4 regions of the Allobosea sp. 01N443 genome follow, and region 1 is predicted to be linked to each of the others. Evidence: predicted binding sites of a transcription regulator. Region 1 holds the regulator's gene; each other region holds the start of a gene.

What was found. Region 1 encodes LexA, which represses DNA repair genes until DNA is damaged. Its sites were predicted from a motif close to TGTTCNNNNTGTGTTCNG; they were not measured.
Region 2: the regulator LexA is predicted to act here: its motif matches at 1,945-1,962, upstream of AC1DRP_RS13920 (DUF763 domain-containing protein).
Region 3: the regulator LexA is predicted to act here: its motif matches at 4,060-4,077, upstream of AC1DRP_RS24825 (ImuA family protein).
Region 4: the regulator LexA is predicted to act here: its motif matches at 3,018-3,035, upstream of AC1DRP_RS33975 (LexA family protein).

The regions. Positions count from the first base shown of each region.
Region 1 is NZ_JBFTRC010000152.1:4-3,981, forward strand. It holds partial or broken gene AC1DRP_RS27075 (indole-3-glycerol phosphate synthase TrpC) at 1-368, shown strand, start outside; gene moaC (cyclic pyranopterin monophosphate synthase MoaC) at 365-853, shown strand; gene AC1DRP_RS27085 (molybdopterin molybdotransferase MoeA) at 850-2,061, shown strand; gene lexA (transcriptional repressor LexA) at 2,143-2,847, shown strand; gene AC1DRP_RS27095 (ComEC/Rec2 family competence protein) at 2,841-3,978, opposite strand, start outside.
Region 2 is NZ_JBFTRC010000045.1:38,421-42,600, reverse strand. It holds gene AC1DRP_RS13935 (ABC transporter permease) at 1-46, shown strand, start outside; gene AC1DRP_RS13930 (ABC transporter permease) at 50-865, shown strand; gene AC1DRP_RS13925 (serine hydrolase) at 906-1,826, shown strand; gene AC1DRP_RS13920 (DUF763 domain-containing protein) at 1,974-3,254, shown strand; gene AC1DRP_RS13915 (extensin-like domain-containing protein) at 3,341-4,129, opposite strand; gene AC1DRP_RS13910 (L,D-transpeptidase family protein) at 4,135-4,180, opposite strand, start outside.
Region 3 is NZ_JBFTRC010000126.1:4,025-10,676, reverse strand. It holds gene AC1DRP_RS24835 (error-prone DNA polymerase) at 1-1,836, opposite strand, end outside; gene AC1DRP_RS24830 (DUF6504 family protein) at 1,833-3,356, opposite strand; gene AC1DRP_RS24825 (ImuA family protein) at 3,271-4,023, opposite strand; gene AC1DRP_RS24820 (hypothetical protein) at 4,134-4,391, opposite strand; partial or broken gene AC1DRP_RS24815 (L,D-transpeptidase) at 4,825-5,179, opposite strand; gene AC1DRP_RS24810 (hypothetical protein) at 5,178-5,453, shown strand; gene AC1DRP_RS24805 (DUF1236 domain-containing protein) at 6,306-6,652, shown strand, end outside.
Region 4 is NZ_JBFTRC010000264.1:1,043-5,916, reverse strand. It holds partial or broken gene AC1DRP_RS33995 (Y-family DNA polymerase) at 1-228, opposite strand, end outside; gene AC1DRP_RS33990 (IS110 family RNA-guided transposase) at 401-1,459, shown strand; gene AC1DRP_RS33985 (hypothetical protein) at 1,759-2,247, opposite strand; partial or broken gene AC1DRP_RS33980 (Y-family DNA polymerase) at 2,396-2,509, opposite strand; gene AC1DRP_RS33975 (LexA family protein) at 2,506-3,000, opposite strand; gene ligD (non-homologous end-joining DNA ligase) at 3,325-4,266, shown strand; gene AC1DRP_RS33965 (Abi family protein) at 4,440-4,874, shown strand, end outside.

The DNA of each region.
Region 1 (3,978 bases):
TCGATGACGGGACAGCCCGCGCGCTGAACGAGACGGCAAAGTCACTCGGCATCGACGTGCTGGTCGAGGTTCACAACGAAGCCGAGCTCGATCGTGCCCTCGAGCTCGACAGCCCCCTGCTCGGCATCAACAATCGCGACCTTCGCAGCTTTGCCGTCGATCTCGCCGTCACCGAGAGACTTGCTCCGCGCGTCCCCGCGGACCGCATCATCGTTGGCGAGAGCGGCATCTTCAGCCATGCCGACATCGCACGGTTGCAGCGCGCCGGCGTCAACACCTTCCTCGTCGGCGAGAGCCTGATGCGGCAGGACGATGTCGCCGCTGCCACCCGTGATCTCCTGACCGGTTCTGCGCGCAGCGCAGCATGAGCAAGCTCAGCCATCTCGACGCCAGCGGCCAGGCCCATATGGTCGATGTCGGCGACAAGGAGGAGACCTCGCGCATCGCTGTCGCCGAGGGCTGTGTCGTCATGCAGCCCGGGACTCTGGCGATCGTGCGCGATGGCGACGCCAAGAAAGGCGACGTACTTGGCACGGCGCGCCTGGCTGGAATCATGGCCGCTAAGCGCACGCATGAACTGATCCCGCTCTGTCACCCCCTGCTGATCAGCAAGATCAGCGTCGACCTCACCCTGGACGAGACATTGCCCGGGGTGCGCGTGAGCGCTGAGGTCAAGATGAAGGGACAGACCGGCGTCGAGATGGAGGCGTTGACCGCTGTCGGCGTCGCCTGCCTCACAGTTTACGACATGGTCAAGGCGGTCGACCGGGCGATGCGGATCGAAGGCATCAGGCTCGTCCACAAGTCAGGTGGAAAATCCGGCACTTTCGATCTCCCGGAAACTGCGCGATGAGCCTCACGCCCGTCCCCGTCGCCCTGAAGGCGCTGATCGACAGCGTTCCGGCACCGACACCATCAGAAACCCTGCCACTCGCACATTGCGTAGGGCGCGTGCTCGCCGCCGACCTGCAGGCGCTTCGGACCCAGCCCCCCTTTGCCAACTCCGCAATGGACGGATACGCCGTTCGCGCAGATGATATTGCGCCGGCAAATGAATTGCGTGTCATCGGCGAATCGGCTGCCGGTCGTTCCTTCTCAGGGATGGTCCGCTCCAATGAGGCTGTTCGCATCTTCACCGGTGCTCCGATTCCGGAGGGCGCCGATACGATCCTGATTCAGGAGAATGCGGACGGCGTCGGCACTGCGACGATCCGCGTGCGCGAGGGCGCCGAGCGCGGCAAGTTCGTTCGTCAGGCAGGATTGGACTTCTGCGAGGGCGAGGTGTTGCTTCTCGCCGGCAGCCGGCTCGACAGTGCGAGCCTCGGCCTCGCGGCAGCCATGGGCCACCCCATGCTCACGGTGCGTCGCAAGCCACTGGTCGCGATCCTCGCGACCGGCGACGAACTGGTCCAGCCCGGCGAGCCGGTTGGACCCGACCAGATCGTCGCGTCCAACAGTTTTGCGCTCGCCGCGCTGGTCGAGCAGGCCGGCGGCACGGCGCTCGATCTCGGGATTGCCCGCGATGATCATGCCGATCTCGCCGACAAGATTGGCCAGGCACGGAAGGCCGATGCCGATGTGCTGATCACCCTCGGAGGAGCCTCGGTAGGTGAGCACGATCTCGTCCAGGCAGCGTTGATCGGTCAAGGCATGGCGCTCGGCTTCTGGAAGATCGCCATGCGGCCGGGCAAGCCGATGATGATGGGCCGCCTCGGCCGCATGGTCGCGCTCGGCCTACCCGGAAACCCCGTCTCGTCCATCGTCTGCGGGCATCTCTTCGTCGTGCCCCTGCTCAGGACCCTCCTGGGCGTACCGGAACCGGAGCGCGATCTGAGTGAGCCTGCAATCGTCGGAAGAAATTTGCYGGCAAATGATGAGCGGCGGGACTATATGAGGTCGGAACTGACGCTCACTCCGGAAGGATGGCTGGCAACGCCCTTCGCCAAGCAGGATTCATCGATGCTGGCCACTCTTGCCCGCGCCGACGCGCTACTCATTCGCGAATCGTTTGCTGCGCCGGCAAACAAAGGCGACAACTGCCGGATCATCCGCCTACGCTGAGCGCGCTTGCGGAACACAACGCGAACCTGTATGGTGTTCGTGCTTTGTTTCGATTCCATACAAAGAGCGCCGGCGGGAACCATGCTGACACGCAAACAGTTCGAACTGCTTCGTTTCATCCAGGAACGCCTGCGCGAGACAGGGGTGCCCCCCTCCTTCGACGAGATGAAGGACGCGCTCGATCTGCGCTCCAAGTCCGGTATCCATCGCCTGATCATGGCGCTGGAGGAGCGCGGGTTCATTCGCCGCCTTCCCAATCGAGCCCGAGCGCTGGAGATCATAAAGCTGCCCGAAGGGGCCGGCGGCCCTCAGGCGACGCGCGGACGGTTCAGCCCCTCCGTCGTCCAAGGGGGGCTTGGCAAGGTCCGGCCGATCGCACCGCCCCCGGACGAAGATGTGCGCTCCACGGTTGCGATTCCGGTCATGGGGCGGATTGCCGCCGGTACACCGATTTCCGCCATCCAGAGCCGCAGCCATACCGTGGCACTGCCTGCCGACATGCTTGGCCCCGGTGAACATTTTGCCCTCGAGGTTCGCGGCGACTCGATGGTGGAAGCCGGCATTCTCGACGGCGATACGGTGGTGATCAAGCGTCAGGACACGGCCAATACCGGGGATATCRTCGTGGCTCTGATCGATGACGAGGAAGCAACGCTGAAGCGACTGCGCAAGCGCGGCTCCTCGATCGCGCTCGAGGCTGCCAATCCCGCCTATGAGACAAGGGTGCTGGGACCGGACCGCGTCAAGATTCAGGGCCGCCTGGTCAACCTGATGCGGCGCTACTGAAGCGGCTCGTGTTCTTCGACAGCCGCCAGCGGCAAAGCCGGCGTGCTTGCAGGCCGCTCCCGCTTGCGGCTCCAGGGACGATCGACACCATCCTGCTCTGATAGATGGGCGCGCCAGCCGCCCTTGTTGCCGACAAGGGCGGTCGCGCCATCGCGCGACAATGCCCTGCGGTCGATCAGTCGTGCTGCGCACGGAGCGTTCCAYGGAATCGGCGTGATGACGAGATCGGCGCGCCGACAGTCCTCGACGATGGCCAGGCGATCACGTGCAAAGGCAACGCTTCGTCCATCCTTGCTGCGGACGACACAACCCAACGTGTCGCAGGTCGCGCCTTCCCGCAGGCTGTTGTCGTCAGTCCGGCGATTATCGCCATCTGCGTTCAGCCATTGCTGCAGCACGAAGCGGCTCGGTTGCCCCGCCAGGATCATGCGACCATCGCCCCCGCGGACCAGGATCCCGGAACCATCGCGTTCGATCAGGATGTCGGGCCTGTCGGGCTTCGCTGCCACGAGCAGTCCCGCGATCAGGGGGGCGACGGCCAGGAAGCGCAGCGGTGTCGTCCAGAGCGTGATCCAGAGAAGCGCGGCGGCAAAGCATGCGAGCGCCGCGGCCCCGAATGCAGGAATGATCACCGCGGAGTGGTCGAATCCCGCAACCCAGCGCGCGGATTGCAGCACATAGTCCGAAGCGACTCCCATGAGCGCCCAAGCCGGCCAATCCAGGCCGAAGGGATAGGCGAGCACGCCGAAGACAGCGGCAGGCATGACGATCAGGGAAACGAAGGGCAAGGCGAGCGCATTGCCGAGCAGACCGAAGGGGTTGAAGGTCTGGAAGTGATAGGCACCGAACGGTGCGGTTGCGACCGTCGCCAGCACGGTCGTGACCGTGAGCCCGACCACCGCGATCCAGATCGGCCGTAGCGGCCAAGGCAGGTTCGCCGGCGCCTCGGAGTGGCCGCGATCCTCCCAGCGCTCGGCAAAGGCGATCAGCGCCGCGACAGCGCCAAAGGACATCTGGAAGCTTGGACCAAGCAGCGCGTCAGGCTCGCGCAGCAGAACGATCATCGCAGCGAGAGCCAGATTGCGCATGCTGAGCGCCGGGCGATCGACGAGAATCGCACCGAGCATGACC
Region 2 (4,180 bases), on a different contig from region 1:
GGATATCGCCTACGCGCTGGCCGACCCGCGCATCAGGCTGGATTGAACCATGACGCGACTGCGCCGCCTCAATCCGACGCTGCTGATCGGCCTCGTGATGCTCGCCCTGCTGAGCCTGTTCGTCGGGCTGGGGCAAGTCTGGACACCGCATGATCCCTTCCTCATCGACTACGGCAATACGTTGCAGCCGCCCTCACTCGGCCACTGGTTCGGCACGGACGATCTCGGGCGCGATGTCGCCTCGCGGGTCATGGCGGGCGGTCTCGTCGATCTGAGGGTGGCACTGATCTGTGTCGCGGCGCCGGCCATGTTGGGCGCGGCGATCGGTGCGCTCTCCGGCTATGTCGGTGGCCGCGTCGATACCGTGATCATGCGTATCACCGACATCTTCTGGGCCTTCCCCTTCCATGTCCTGGTGATCGCCATCGTCGGCGTGCTGGGTCCCGGGGAATTCAACCTCTATCTCGCCTTCCTGCTGGTGAACTGGATCTCGTTTGCCCGCATTGTCCGTGGCGAGGTGCTGGTGCTGCGCGAACTCGAATTCGTGCAGGCAGCGCGCAGTTTCGGCGGTACCGACCGGCACATCGTTGCCAGGCATGTCCTGCCCAACGCCGTGACCCCGGCAATCGTCTATGCAATGGCGGATGTCGTCCTGACGATCCTGGCCGTGACCTCGCTCAGCTTCCTCGGCCTCGGCATCCAGCCGCCGACACCGGAATGGGGGCTGATGATCTCGGACGGCCGCGAGTTCCTGTTCGACGCCTGGTGGATCGCGACCTGCCCGGGTCTCGCCATCATCTATACCGGTGTGACCTTCGCCCTGATCGGCGAGGGGGTCGACACCGCCTTGCGCCCGAAGGGCTGACCTTTTCCTGCGCGGCCGATGCCTGCGCCATGAGGACATCATGAGCTTCTTTCGCGACGATACAGAACTGCAGCGGATCGGCCGCGCCATCGAGGCCCATGCGTCTTCGATCTATTCCGGACGTGGTGTCCCGCTGGACCAGTTCGCCTATGTCCTGCTGCGCCCTCAGCCTGCTGGTGAGAAACCGGTTGGAGCTGCCCGCCATGCCGACTGGCGGAGCTACCCATGCTCTTTGGTCAAGGTCTTTCACCTCGTCGCGGCGCAGGCGGCCCTCACGGAGGGACGGTTGACCGAGCATGAGGAACTCGACCGCGCGATGCGCGACATGATCCTCTGGTCGTCCAATTCGGCAACGAACTACATCATCGACCTGCTCACCGGCACGACCGGCGACACATTGCTGCAGGGGGAGGCCCTGGCCGACTGGTGCGAGCGCCGCCGGGAGATCAACCGCTTCTTCGCCGGCTTGGGCTGGTCCGAGTTGGTCGGCATCAATCTCGACCAGAAGCTGATGGATGATTTGCGCTACGGCCGCMAGAAAATCGGGCTCGATCTCTCTCCCATCGGCCACAACCGCCTGACGCCGATCGCAATGGCGCGTCTGATGTCAGAGATCTTTTATGGCTCCTCGCTGTTGCCGGAAGCTCGCCTGAAGCGGGTGCGCGACCACCTCATTCGCGACCAGGAAAGTCCCGACCGGGCCCGCGGCGCCTATCAACTGCTCGGATATCTCGGCGGCGGCCTGCCGGACGGTTCGCGGATCTGGTCCAAGGCCGGACGGACCCGCTGGCTGGGCGATGCACGCGCCGAATTTCGCCGCCACGACACGATGCGCGCCATCCTGCCTGGCGGCGAGGACTTCATCCTGACCGTCTTCACCCAGGGCGAAGCGATCGGAGAGGATGACGGCTTCCTGCCGGGGATTGGTAAGTTGGTTGCAGCCGAGATAGCCGGGATTTGAACGGAATCTTGATGTGCACGGCGACGACCGGCGGTCGGGCGCAACGGAGCGACAGGACCAGCCGCCTCGACGAGGATCAATTTCTGTAGAAAGCGGGGACAGGCCGGGCTATATCAGGCGTTCCTCTTTCGTTCGCGAGACTTCGCCATGACCCGGCGATCCGGCAGCGCCGACCTTCCGCTCCACCATGGCCGCGTGCCCGCCTGGCTCGGTCGGCGCATGACGCAGCTCGGCGCGGTCATCTGCGCGGCGATCATCCATCATTATGGCCGCGACGAGTTGCTGCGGCGGTTGGCGCATCCATTCTGGTTCCAGTCCTTCGGGGCGGTGATGGGAATGGACTGGCACTCGTCGGGTATCACCACCAGCGTGATAGGCGCGCTCAAGCGTGGGCTGGCTCCGCTGTCGGGCGAGCTGGGCCTGCATGTCTGTGGCGGGCGGGGCCGCCATTCGCGCGAGACACCGGCCGAGCTCGAACAGATTGGAGCGAGGGTCGGGTTCGACGGACAGGCGCTCGCCACCGCGAGCCGGCTGGTCGCCAAGGTCGACAGTGCCGCCGTGCAGGACGGCTTCGACCTCTATCTCCATGGCTTCTTCGTCGGGAATGACGGCCATTGGGTCGTGGTGCAGCAGGGCATGAATGGCGATGGCGGCCTCGCCCGGCGCTATCACTGGCAGTCTGAAGGGCTGGGCAGTTTCGTCGAGGCGCCACATGCCGCCATCGATGGCAAGAACCAGGGCAGCATCATCAATCTGACCGACAGGCGCGCCGCCCTCTCCCGCAACGGCCAGATCGATCTGCTGCGCGACATCGGACCGTCGGGGATCGTGAGGGAATTTGCGGCGCTGGAGCGCGACCGGGCGCCGCCGGTCCTGTCGCCGGCGCAGCTTTCCCTACCTCATCTCGTCATGCCGGCACATCACGAGGTCAGGCCCAAGGACGTGATTGCGCGACGGCTCCATGGTGCGCTCGCCGCAGCCGCCGACAGCGCCCCCGCCGATTTCTCGGAATTGCTGCTCGTGCCCGGCGTCGGCGCCCGCACGGTCCGTTCGCTTGCGATGGTCGCGGAAGTGATCCATGGCGCGCCGTGCCGGTTCGCCGATCCTGCGCGCTTCTCTCTCGCCCATGGCGGCAAGGACAGACAGCCGTTCGCCGTGCCCACCAAGGTCTACGACCAGACGATCGCGGTGCTGAAATCCGCCATCGATCGGGCGAAACTCGGTCAGGACGACAGGCTCGCTGCCATCGCACGTCTGGACCGGGAAAGCCGGCGCCTGGAGCGCGTCGTCTCCGGTCCGACGTTGGATGAGTATGTCACGGAGGAGAGACTGCGGTCCGCCGAGTATGGTGGCCGGAGCGTCTTCGGCTGGGAGCGGTCGGACGGTGAAGCGGCACCCGCGCCGCCTGCGAAGGCGAACCCGGCTTGACCGTCAGCCATGGCGCCAGCGCGTCGCCATCGGCATTCCGCCGACGGCGTCTGGCATGCTGACTGGGGGGAGAACAGGACTGCTCTTCATTCGACCGTCCACTGGCAAATGCGAAACCCTCGCGAGCGCTGGCGCATGTCGAGATGAAGATGGTCCTTGTGGGAACTGTCGGCTCCCGGGCCGAGCACGGTGGCGAACCGTTGGCAGACGCTCTTCTGCACCGCGTCGCGCATTGAGCGGGACAGAGGCTCCTGACCCGCGAATGCCACGGCGCGGCCATCCTGCATCAGCAACCCGCCGACATCGAGAGCGTTGCCGCTCGCATGCTCACTGATCGGCGCACCTGTATCGGCGTTTCGTGACCGGCAGGCATATCCGCCGACCCCTGTCAGCTTCGCAAGCCGGGCGTTCTCCTGCCTCGCCAGCGCAGCGAGATCGTCGCGGATCCAGGCGAGAACCTCGAGCGCAAGAGAGCACCGCACGGTGATCGCGCTGTCCAACTCGATCCTGGAACCGTCGGGCATGGTCAAGCGCTGGAACGTCACCGGATCCTCGATCGCACATTCCCCCGTGCTTGCGCCGTTCTGCGAGGGCAATACGAAACCCCCGCTCTCCTCGAAGGCCCTGATACAGGTCGATGGAACTGCCGGAACACGCTGTTCCAACAAATTCCCGTTTGCAGTGGAGTCAGCCTGCGGGGCCAATCTGCTCGGCCGCGGCGGAGGCAGCGGCGCGAGCACGCGTGCTGGATCCGATTGCGAAACGCCTTGCACTTTTGCCTGGCTGTCGCGCGCCAGCGCCCCGAAGCCGAACATGAACAGAGAAATGGCTAGCGCGATCCCTGCGAGAACTCGCCGTCTCTGGCGACCTGACACCGCCCTCAATCCAGGAATCGCACCGGCACACCCGGGCGCACGAGGTCGGCC
Region 3 (6,652 bases), on a different contig from region 1:
TCCCTGGATCGGGCCAGGGCGAACGATCGCGACCTGGACCACCAGGTCGTAGAAGGTCCGCGGCTTCAACCTCGGCAGCATCGACATTTGCGCGCGACTCTCGATCTGAAAGGTGCCGAGCGTGTCTGCCTTGCGGATCATCGCATAGGTGCGCGGGTCCTCGGCGGGGATCGTTGCGAGGTCGAGATTGATGCCCTTATGTTCGGCCAGAAGATTGAGCCCCTTCTTCATGCAGGTCAGCATGCCAAGTGCCAGCACGTCGACCTTCATGAACTTCAGGGCATCGATATCATCCTTGTCCCACTCGATAACCTGGCGATCAGCCATGGCGGCAGGCTCGATCGGCACGAGATCGTCGAGCCGGTCATGGGTGAGCACAAATCCACCAGGATGCTGGCTGAGGTGCCGAGGCGCGCCCATGAGTTGACGCGCGAGATCGAGTGTCAGCCGAAGCCGACGGTCCTTGAGATTGAGGTTCAGCTCTTCGACATGGCGCGGCTCTACGCCACCTTCGGACCAGGCCCAGACATGCGAGGACAAAGTGCCAATCAAGTCGTCCGGCAGGCCAAGGGCTTTTCCGACGTCCCGGAGCGCGCCCTTGGTGCGATAGCGGATGACGGTCGAGCACAAGGCCGCGTGATCGCGACCATAGGTGTCGAAAATCCACTGCATGACGATCTCGCGCCGCTCATGCTCGAAATCGACGTCGATGTCCGGCGGCTCTCGGCGCTCCTCCGAAACGAAGCGCTCGAACAGCAAATCGTTGCGGCCCGGATCGATCGAGGTGATGCCGAGCACGTAGCAGACTGCCGAGTTCGCCGCTGAGCCGCGGCCCTGGCACAGAATGTCCTTCGACCGGGCGAAGCGAACGATCGAGTTCACCGTCAGGAAATATGGCGCGTAGCCCAGCTTCTCGATCAACCGAAGCTCGTGCCGAAGGGCCGCTTCGACGCTCTTCGGAACGCCTTCGGGATAGCGCTCGGCGGCGCCTTCCCAGGTCAGCTTGTCCAGGGTCTGCTGGGGTGTGAGCGCCGGATCGTCTCGCTCCTCGGGATACTGATAGGCCAGCTCACCAAGCGAAAAGCGGCATCGATCAGCAATCTGTAACGTCCGCGCCAACGCCTCGGGGTAGCGACTGAACAGCCGATGCATCTCTTCCGGCGGCTTGATGTAGCGATCGGCATGCCGTTCGCGCCGGTCGCCGAGGGCGTCGATCGTGACGTTGTGACGAATGCAGGTCACCACGTCCTGGAGAATGCGCCGCGCAGGCTCATGAAACAGCACGTCGTTGGTGGTGACGGTCGGCACGCCCATCCGGGTGGCGAGGTTCGACAGCTCGTGAAGCCGGAGCTGGTCGTTCGGACGTCGGCGCAGCGTCAGCGAGAGATAGGCACGGTTGCCGAACGCATCGCGAAGGCGCCGAAGGCGGAAGGCGCATTCCGCATCGGCCTGATCAGGCACGAGGACAGCGATCAGCCCCTCGCCATAGGCGACAAGATCGGGCCACTCCAGATGGCACTTTGCCTTGCCGCCGCGCTGCTTGCCGAGCGAGAGCAGTCGACACAGCCGCGAATACGCCGGTCGGTCAATCGGGTAGACGAGCACAGACATGCCGTCGACGAGATCGAGGCGGCAGCCGACAACGAGGCGAACACCGGTTGCCTTGGCCGCCTCATGGGCGCGGACGATCCCGGCGAGCGAATTGCGATCGACAACGGCGACTGCCTCGAGTCCAGCCGCCGCAGCCTGCGCGAACAGTTGCTCACATGAGGAGGCGCCACGCAGGAAACTGAAATGCGAGGTGACCTGAAGTTCAGCGTAGCGCGGGCGACTCATCCGAATACCCCGTGCAGAAACCAGCGGTGGGAGCCGGTCGCAGCGTGCTCACCGTCACCGGCCCGATAGAGCCAGTAGCGCTCGCCTGCATCATCCTCGACCCGGAAATAGTCGCGAACCGCGGCCAGCTCGGCATCGCGCTTCCACCATTCGCCGAAAACGCGCTCGGGACCGTCGGCGCGCTTCACCCGTCGACGGATTCCCCGCCAGGTGAACCAAACCGGGGGCTGGTCAGGCAGCAGCGCCATGGTCTCGACCGGTTCGGGTTGAGGCAACAGACGGGATGGCCGCGGCCAATGACCCGGCCAACTCGCCCCCGTCTCGGCCGCCATGGCCGGGATTCGGCAGACGGAACGTTCAGGCACGTCGCTTGCGACCGGAGCCAGACGATAGACGGCGCGCTCCCCGACCCGGTTTGCCAAGGTGTCGACCAGGTCAGACACGTCCGGGAAGCTCGCTTCGACAAGCGAGTTGTGGGTCTGCTTGCGTTCCAGCGGTTCGGCGATGGTCGCGGCCAGCGTCATCACCTCAATTCCGAAACCCGGCTCGATCGTATCGATCTTCTCGCAGAGGAGCCGCGTCAGTCGCCTGACGTCGCGAACCGGCGTGGCCAATCCGACCCGAACCGCCTCTGCACGATTGTCGACGCGATGGCAGATGAGGTCGAGACGACGTGCGCCGAACCCTCGTTCCTCCAGGCGCTCGCAGAGTTGCCCGACGAGCTTGGCGATATAGCGCGCGATCGTCTCCGCGGCGCCGATCGGCTCGGCGAAGGCTTGGCGAACCTCGATCAGGTCGGGCGGCCGAATGGCCTTGATCAGCTCGGCGAGGTCTCCAAGCGCCTGGTCGATGCGGCGGCCAAGCTCCGGACCAAAGCGCAGAGCCAGAGGCGCCCGCGGCTGCGCCAGCAAGTCACCGATCCGCTCGAAGCCCAAGGTGCGCAGCCCGGCACTAACCGAGGACGGAAGCCGCAGAGCCTCCAGCGGCAACGGAGCGATGATGGATGGTCCATGCCCTGGAGCGGCGACGATCGTCGAACGTGTCCTGTAACGAGCCAGTGCGTGAGCGGCGCCCCACGTATCAGCGATCGCCGCCCGAGCGACGATCCCCGACATCGCAAGGCGACCGATCACCCCGTCGAGCATAGCGTTCTCGCCGCCGTGTAAATGGTCTGCCCCGGTCGAGTCGATGACGATGCCGTCCGGCGGATCGGGTGCGACGACAGGTGCGATACGCTCCAGAATCCAGACAGCCAGCCGATCGAGTCCATCGGCGTCAGCGGCCGGATCGGCATCCTCGACGATCAGACCCGGAACGAGTACCTGCGCCTTTGTCGCGGGCATGCCGATGCAAAGACCGGCGGCCTGAGCCGCAGCATCCGCTCCCAGCACCACTCGCCTGTTTCCGTCGCGGCCGATCAGGACGAGCGGCACCTCAGGCGGAGGCGCTGCGTCGCCAGCCTTCCGCCGCGCCCGGTCGGTGGACCAGGTCGGCAGGAAGAGCGAGACAACCCGTGTCATCGCACGCCTCCAACTCGAAATCTGCACTGTCGCCGGCACGGGCCCGGATGAGCTCGACCAGCCAGCGAGGCCGTCCCACGCCGGGAACCGGCAGCGGCGAGGATGGCATCACCGAGATCCGCCAACGCGTCATGGCCGCTGTCGGTTGACCAAAATCGGCGGCTTCCGCCTGACGCCGCCAACGGCGAAGGGCAATTCCGACCGACCCGGTCCCCTCCGCGGCCAGTTGCAGCCGACGAGAGGCGGTCATGGATAGGCGGGCGACTTCCCCCACGACGGATCCAAGTCCACCGTGCCGCAGTCCTTCTTCCATGCAGGAAAGGACTGCCTTGTCGTCACCGGCTTCGACATAGATCACCCGATCAGGGACAAGTCCGGCCTGCGCGAAGGCGGGAGCAAAGAGGTCCGGCCGCGTGATGCACCACAGGACCCTCCCCCGGGTGCGGGCAGCAACTCCCGCGCTGAACAGTGCGGCCGCGGCACCGTCGATCGCGCCGTTGCCGCCGCCAGCCACTTCATGCAGCGCCCCGAGCGCCAGTCCGCCGCCTGGGAGGCGCGCGTCCACCTCGGCGACTCCGAACGGAAGCACCGCTTTCGCGCGCCGGTTCGTGCCTTCGATCCTTGCGATCTGCTCGCGCAGAGACTGTATGGCGAGCTCGGACCGCACAATTGTTGGTGTCCTCTGAAAATGGGCGGGCCGCCATGTTCCCTTTTTGTTCCTACTTCACTACTCGGAAGTCAAGATGAGGTCAGCAATGCGATATCCGCTCTGAGGCCTCAGAGCGGTCCAGCCACATCCGGATTCATGGCGACAAAGAGTTCAGCCTGACGCTGAAACAACGTCCATGCCGGATCATTCTCCAATCGTCCGGCAGGCATGATATTGAAAATCGCAACAGCTCGGGCTGGCTGGTCGGGGTCTATCCGCGCAGCGCGACACATTGCCCTAGCAATTCTCTGGATACGCGGATCACCCGAATAATCCGCGGCGGTCACCGGTGCGTTCACCGGCTCGGCTTCAAATGTCAGAGGCATAGCGGACCTCCAAGTCTCTCCCCCCAAGCTCAGCCCCTGGCCCAAACGATCGGACCTGCCCTCGGGTTCCGGAAAATACGCGCATCGTTCGCCCGGGTCCTCGATGGCACATTCACCGGTGCGTATGCCGCCGGCCGAAGGCAGCAGGATGCCTCCGTTCTCCTCGAAGACACGGAAGCAGGTCGACGGTGCCGTTGGCCTGCCCGCGCCCAGTTCGCTTGAATTCCCGCCCTGAGCGAACTCAACTTGCGGCTTCAAACCGGTCGGCCATTGCGGAGGGAGCGGAGCGAGCACCGGCCCCGATTGGGAGAGGCCGTGCCCTTTGGTCTGGAGGTCGCGTGCTAGCGTCCCAAAGCCCGGCATGGAAAGAGAAAGACATAAGGAAAGGGCGAACCACGCGAAACCGTGCCGGTTCTGGCGACCTCTCACAGATCTAATCCAGGAACTGCGCAGGCACGCCCGGGCGCACGAGGGCGCCAAGCTCCTCCGTCCCAGTTGGTTAATCTCACGCAGCCATGCGACGTCGTTTTGCTGACCTGCGAGGCCTCCGGTGTCCCGTGAATGCCGAATGTTGGCTCAGACAGCGCAATCCAGATGGTTCCGACCGGGTTATTAGGTCCGGGCGGAAGGTTCAGATTCACCTCGGGGCATCTGGTCCGTCGGTGACCACTCATTGCCGCTGCGATCGCTTCCCGCGTCCGTAGCCCGAAATTCGAAGACCGTCCGCGCAACCTGTTCGAGCTTGGATTGTTATCGGTGGGTGACCGTTGGGGCGGAGGAGCCTTCATGGATCTCATCATCAAGCAAATGAGCTCGACAAGCTGGGACCTCATCGACTTGCTCGGCCGTAACGCCGGGCATGTCGAGCTGGCCTTGTCCGGAAGCTTCCGCGTCCCGTCGGGCCGAGCTCTGGGTGCTATGGCAACACTCTCGCCGGGGCCGTATTGCTCGTTAGACGCAGCGCTCGCCGCGATCGAGACTCATACGCGAGGCGTGTGCAGACGGCAGCCAGAGGAGCGCGGACACCAGACGCCTACCGGCCCGGACAAGGAGGACGCCTGAAGGCACGGGCCTGGCCGAGGCTCTACAGCCAAGTACGCTGGCGGGATGCGGCGCCAGATGATCTGCAAGCGGGCGGAACTCATATAAATCCCTCCAAACTCGTGGATTCATAACCGGAACCGGACCCACTGATTTTGCGGCTATTGCTGGATCGATCTGCCGCCCGCCAGCCCTCTTCCTTTTGGGAATAGCGAGCTCGGTCCGCATCGCCTTCAAGCTCAGCCGTGCAGGCGTCGGTGGAGATAGAGCGCGCCCCGTGATCGGCTCGATTTCCGTCTCTCGGCCGGGCTCACAACGATGCTCGCGCCAAAGCGTCCTCAGCTTCCTCTTTGGTTTCGAAGGGACCCGAAAGTTCATCGAACCCTCGATCCTCCCAAGATGGAAGGACGTAGACAGGAACAATGCCGTCTTTCCAAGCGACGATAGTCTCGATGACCTATCCCGGCTTGCCGGGTTCGTAGCGGGAAAGTTCTACTACGCGTTCAGACGGACGAGATGATGGAGTGCCTTTCTCATCGACCACCAGCCCTGCCGCCAATCAAAATCCCATTGCGCCACGACGGTTCCCGCTCCTTCGCGTCTCGCTATGCTGTGAAGAACGGGCGGCGGCGCTGATTCACCCATTGCGCCGCCTAGAGTGTAGCTGCGGATGCATTCCGCGGAATTCGGGAGACGGTTCGCAATCTCCCATCGCCCCCTTTGATGATCACGCGGGCAGAAGAACACACCGATCGCCACCTCCCGCATCATCCCAGGGGCCAGCCCGAAAATGCCGACCATGAATAATTATTCATGGAACCAACAACTTAGCATGTCGTTTCCTCGCTGGCGGGGGCTAACAGGAGATCCACTATGATCAAGAAGATTGTTCTTGTTGCTGCACTGGCAGCCATGCCTGCGACCGTGTTTGCGCAGTCCAGCTCCGGAGCAGCAGGTGGGGCCGCCGCCGGCGCAGGAACCGGAGCTGTCGGCGGTGCGATTGTCGGGGGGCCAGCGGGAGCCGCGGTAGGAGCAGTCGGTGGCGCCGCGGCTGGCGCGATCGTCGGTGGCATTGCGGCCGACCAGCGCACCGAGTTCCGCACCTATGTGAAGGAGCAGAAGGTGCCTTCGGTGACTTACCGCGAGAAGGTCGTGGTCGGCGCTACTCTTCCCGAAACCGTCACCTATCGAGAGGTTCCGGCTCGATACGGAAAAACCCA
Region 4 (4,874 bases), on a different contig from region 1:
TGTCCATGTCGAAACCGACGATCGCAGGTCCCGCGCGAACTCCTCCCGCTTTTCTGGCTCGATCTGCGCGACGTCCAAAAAACTCTCATCGATCGAATAGATTTCGATGTCAGGGGAGAAACGTTGATAGACCTCGTTCATGCGGCGGCTCATGCCGCCATAGAGACTATAATTTGAAGAGAAAACGACCACGCCGTTATCGCGGCAGAGGTCGCGCATCTTGAACATGGGCTCGCCCATCTTAATGCCGAGTGCCTTAGCCTCGGATGTGCGAGCCACAGCGCAGATCGTGTAATCGGGCTTGGCTGATTGCGACCGTCGCGGATCGTGGCACCCTGCTCGGTTGTGCAACTCGGTCGGCCCCTGAAGGCATCCGACCACCGTTCAGGAGCGGAATGCCATGCGCTACTATGCCGGCTTGGATGTGTCGTTGGCCGAGACTTCGATCTGCGTCGTTGACGAGGAAGGAAGGTTGGTCCGCGAAGGGAAAGCGCCGAGCGAGCCCGACGCCATCGCAAACTGGCTGGCTGAGCTTCGCGTTCCCTTCACACGCGTCGGACTGGAGACCGGGGCACTCGCCGGATGGCTTGCGGAGGGGATGACCGAGCTCGGCGTTCCCGGTGTCGTCTGTATGGATGCCCGACACGCCCGCGCTGCCATGACGGCCATGACCCACAAGACCGATCGCAACGATGCGAGAGGGCTTGCGCAGATGTTGCGCACCGGCTGGTTCCGATCGGTGCATATGAAGACGCGCAGCACGATGGAGCTGCGCACGCTACTCACCAGCCGCAAGACCCTTGTGCTGAAGATCGGTGACATCGAGAACCAGATCCGGGGTTCACTTTGCCTCTTTGGTATCAAGATCGGCACGTCGAAGCGCCGGACCTTCGCCGAGCGTGTCCGCGAGTTGACCACGAACCTGCCTCGCATCGCCGCGATCCTGGAGGAACTCCTGGCGGCTCACACCGCCATGCTGCGGTCCCTGGATCGGATCAACCGAATGGTGCTGGCGATCGCCCGCGAGCATGAAGTGTGCCGGCGTCTGATGACGGTTCCCGGGGTCGGCGCGATCGTCGCACTCACCTACATCGCCGCAATTGAGGATCCGGCACGCTTCTCCAAATCCCGATCTGTGGGCGCCCTGCTCGGCATGGTGCCGCGAAAGCACCAATCCGGCGAGGTGGACCGAAATGGACGTATTACGAAGACCGGCGACAGCGAGGCGCGGTCGATGCTGTTCGAGGCAGCCCATGTCATGCTGCATCGGGTGAAGAGTTGGTCGGTGCTGCGCGCCTGGGGTATGAAGGTCGCGCATCGCCAAGGCAACAAGCGAGCGACGGTGGCCCTGGCGCGCAAGATTGCGGTGGTGATGCACCGCATGTGGGTCGACGGTACGACATTCCGCTTCAGGGCAACCGGGAATGCTGCGGCATCGACCACGGCATGCACTGCGTAGGTTCGGCACGGCCGTGAAGAGGTAAGACCGGGCTCGCCTGGTCTTTCTGGATCGTCCTCACGGGGACGGGCGAGGAGATGAAGCCGTAATGACGGGTGAGCTGGCTCAACGCCAAGCCCGCTGTCGCATATAGGCTCGCCTCCTTTCGGAACGCGATCTTGTGGCGGCCGATGGGCCGACCCCGGACAGAAGCCAAGAGCCCCGTGAGTGCGAGCCCAGATTATCAAACTGTCGGCCTCGGACGATCACGCTCGGTCGAGGGAGGGCAGCTTTCGACCCTAGCTGGCGCTTGGGTCGACCTATCTATCGGACGCACTGCCCACTACCAACCCAAGTTCGGGCAGGACAAAAAGGCGACGTGTGGTTCCCGACTCTTGGTAGAAGCTGCCTGGTCGCTTCAGCGCTTCCGGTATCCCATATGGCCAAAGCCACGAATGCTTCTGACCACAATGGAGGTTCGGCGGCAGCCCCTCCGAAAAGAACGATGCCGGGACAGGCGTCTCCTTCCACTCGCCATGGAAGTACGATCTGGTTGCTTGATTGTCTGGATTATTGATGTCGGTGAAGAAGCCGATGCCCTTTGATTTGATCGCCGCGATAGTCTGCTCACTCAGGCTGAAAGAAAATGCACCTTGGTGGCCGAGAAGGAGCGAGCAGCTACCTTCGGTGTAGAGCCAACCCGTTTGAAGCTTCTGAGGCACGGTGCCTCTTTGTAGGCTGCGGTTCATCAGCGAATAGCCGCCCCATGCCAAGCCGAGGAGCGCGAGGCCAATGACGGCACGTTTCACAACAATCCGACGCAGAATTACCCCCGCGAAAAGAGAGCCTTTCGCATCAAGGTTACGGCACTGTGGGAATGTCAGCAAACTACCCGAACGCCCTTTCACCGAGCGTCGCGGTGGGTTTTCGCTTGACGGCAAAGGCCCGATTACAGAAGCCGTCATTATTGGAAAGTACGATGACCGGGCGGCTTTTTAATCTTGGATCGAAAACCCGCTCGCAGCTGCAATAAAAGCTGTTCCCATCGATCAAGGCGAATGACCTGGTCATCGCCTGAAGCGCCTTACTGCATTTGTGACGACTCCAAAGATTTCGATGTCTGGATCCGGGCCGGGGTTGAACTCAGGATAGCGGCGATTGCCGAAAACGAGCCGGGGTCGACCGTTCTCGACCCCAAACACTTTCACGCTTCGCTCGCCGTTGACGTCGACCACCACAGGATCTCCGTCGCGAGGAGCGAGAGACCGATCGACCGTGATGAGGCTGCCATCAAAGATGCCCAGGTCGATCGCGCTGTCGCCCGAAACCGTCATGATGAAGGTCGCCGGCGCATTCTTGATAAGCGTCCGCGAAAGATCGATCGGAGCATCAAGATAATCATCAGCCGGGGAGGGGAATCCCGCGCAAACCCTGTTGCTGAATAGCTGAACCAGGAGCGGAGCGCTAAGCGCGACCGCACGGGCGGGGAGGGGGAATACTTGGGCTTGGCGCTGAGATGGCGACCTCGAAAGCCGGATTATGGGCCGATGGATGGTCAGCATGCGCGCGCCCTCGAAAAGAGAACATAACTAGAACAACGCGCGGGGCTGAGGTGTCAAGATTGGAAGCCACCATATTCCTCAGGGCGGGAAAATGCGGTCACAGAGTTCCGGATAAACGCGCGCTCGTACCGGATCTTGCTCGGAACGTTTCCCTGCCGCCGCTAGTTCGGAGTCGTTGTGAGTGGAGTTGCGTCAATGTGCGCGCGTCGCGTTTTGCGCTCCGGCCCGGCGGTCGACATCACCAGAAGTCCTCTCCCGAAGCGCCGCGATGCGCGCCAAAGAGCGCTGGCCTTCGATCCTATGCCCGACAGGGTCGAACCTTGCTTGGCGTTGCTGGCCGTCAAGCCGCCGAGTGGGGATCAATGGGCCTTCGAGGTGAAATGGGACGGCTACCGGCTCGCCATCCATGTAGAGCCCGGCCGGAAGGTCCGGATACTGACCCGGGGCGGGCATGACTGGACGCAGCGTTTCCCGACGATCGCCCATGACATGCGCGAGCTCGGCGTCGATAGTGCCATCCTGGACGGGGAGGCCGTGGTTCTCGACCAGCGCGGCGCTTCGGATTTCGGCGCGCTGCAGCAGGCGCTGGGTGGGCGAGGGGGCAAGCGATCGGCCGCAGGCGCACTGCTTTATGCTTTCGACCTACTCTATCTCAACGGTCGCGACCTGCGAGCGCTCCCTTTGGCCGAACGGCGCAGCATGCTCGCAGGCTTGATTGGGAGCCAGCACAGCTCGATCCGGCTGAGCGAAGAAGTCAACGCCGAAGGCGCCGCGTTCCTGAAGCTAGCCTGTGAGATGGAACTAGAGGGCATCATCGCCAAGCGCGTTGACGCTCCATATCGATCCGGTAGGGGTGGCGAGTGGCTGAAGATCAAATGCGTCCAATCTGAGACCTTTCTCATCATTGGCTGGGTGGCATCAGCATCAGCGTTTGGGGGGATCGGCCGCCTCCTGCTCGCGGCACGCCGCGGAAATGCTCTGGTCTATGTCGGCAGCGTCGGGACGGGCTTTACGGCGAAGTCGGCGACTGAGCTGCGTCGTAGACTGATGAGCATCCTGATCGAGAAACCTACTGTCGCCGGCGTCGCGAAGAAGGGCATACGCTGGGTCGAGCCGACGATCGCTGCCGAGGTCGCGTTCCGCGCCTGGACCAATGACGGCAAGCTGCGCCACGCCTCCTTCAAGGGTGTGCGGGACGATGCCGATGTAGGCGATATCTTTCAGGTGAAGCGATCCATAACCGGCTCGGCGAGCGGAGATGTATAAGGTGTTGTTTAGCGGGCGCCCCCCCGTCGCGACCGGTTCGGCCGGGACCAATGACTCAGCGCTAGCACACAAATGGGCTTGCGATTGAGCCGGGGACGCACTAAATTACTTGGGTCATGGGCCGCCACACGTCCTCTTCGGGGGAGTGCAAAAGGGCGGTTCTTCATTTTTTGATGGCCTTGATTCCCTTTACGAAGCCGCACGCTACAGCTGCTCAACGAGTAGCGCATTTGCGCGCAAAGGGACTGATCATCAACCGCCCCAATGTGGCAGCCCGCAAGATCGAACTCGTCGGCTACGAGCGCCTGCGGATTTACTTTCTCAGCCGACGCGACCTGACCCTACCTCATCGGCCCTTCCGGCCCGGGACCACCTATCACCATATCCTTCGCTTGTATCAGTGCGACATGGAAATTCGCTCCGCCTGCTTTGCCGCAGTCGGCACTTTCGAGTTGCTCTTTCGCAACGCGTTGTCAGAAGCATTGAGCCAGGCCAACGGTAGTCACCCGTACTACGATCACTCCTTGTTCAAGGATGCCGCGGCCAATCTCGAAGCACTTCGATATTTCATCGGTGTGTTCGAGAAATCGAAGGATCAGCGGGCCAGA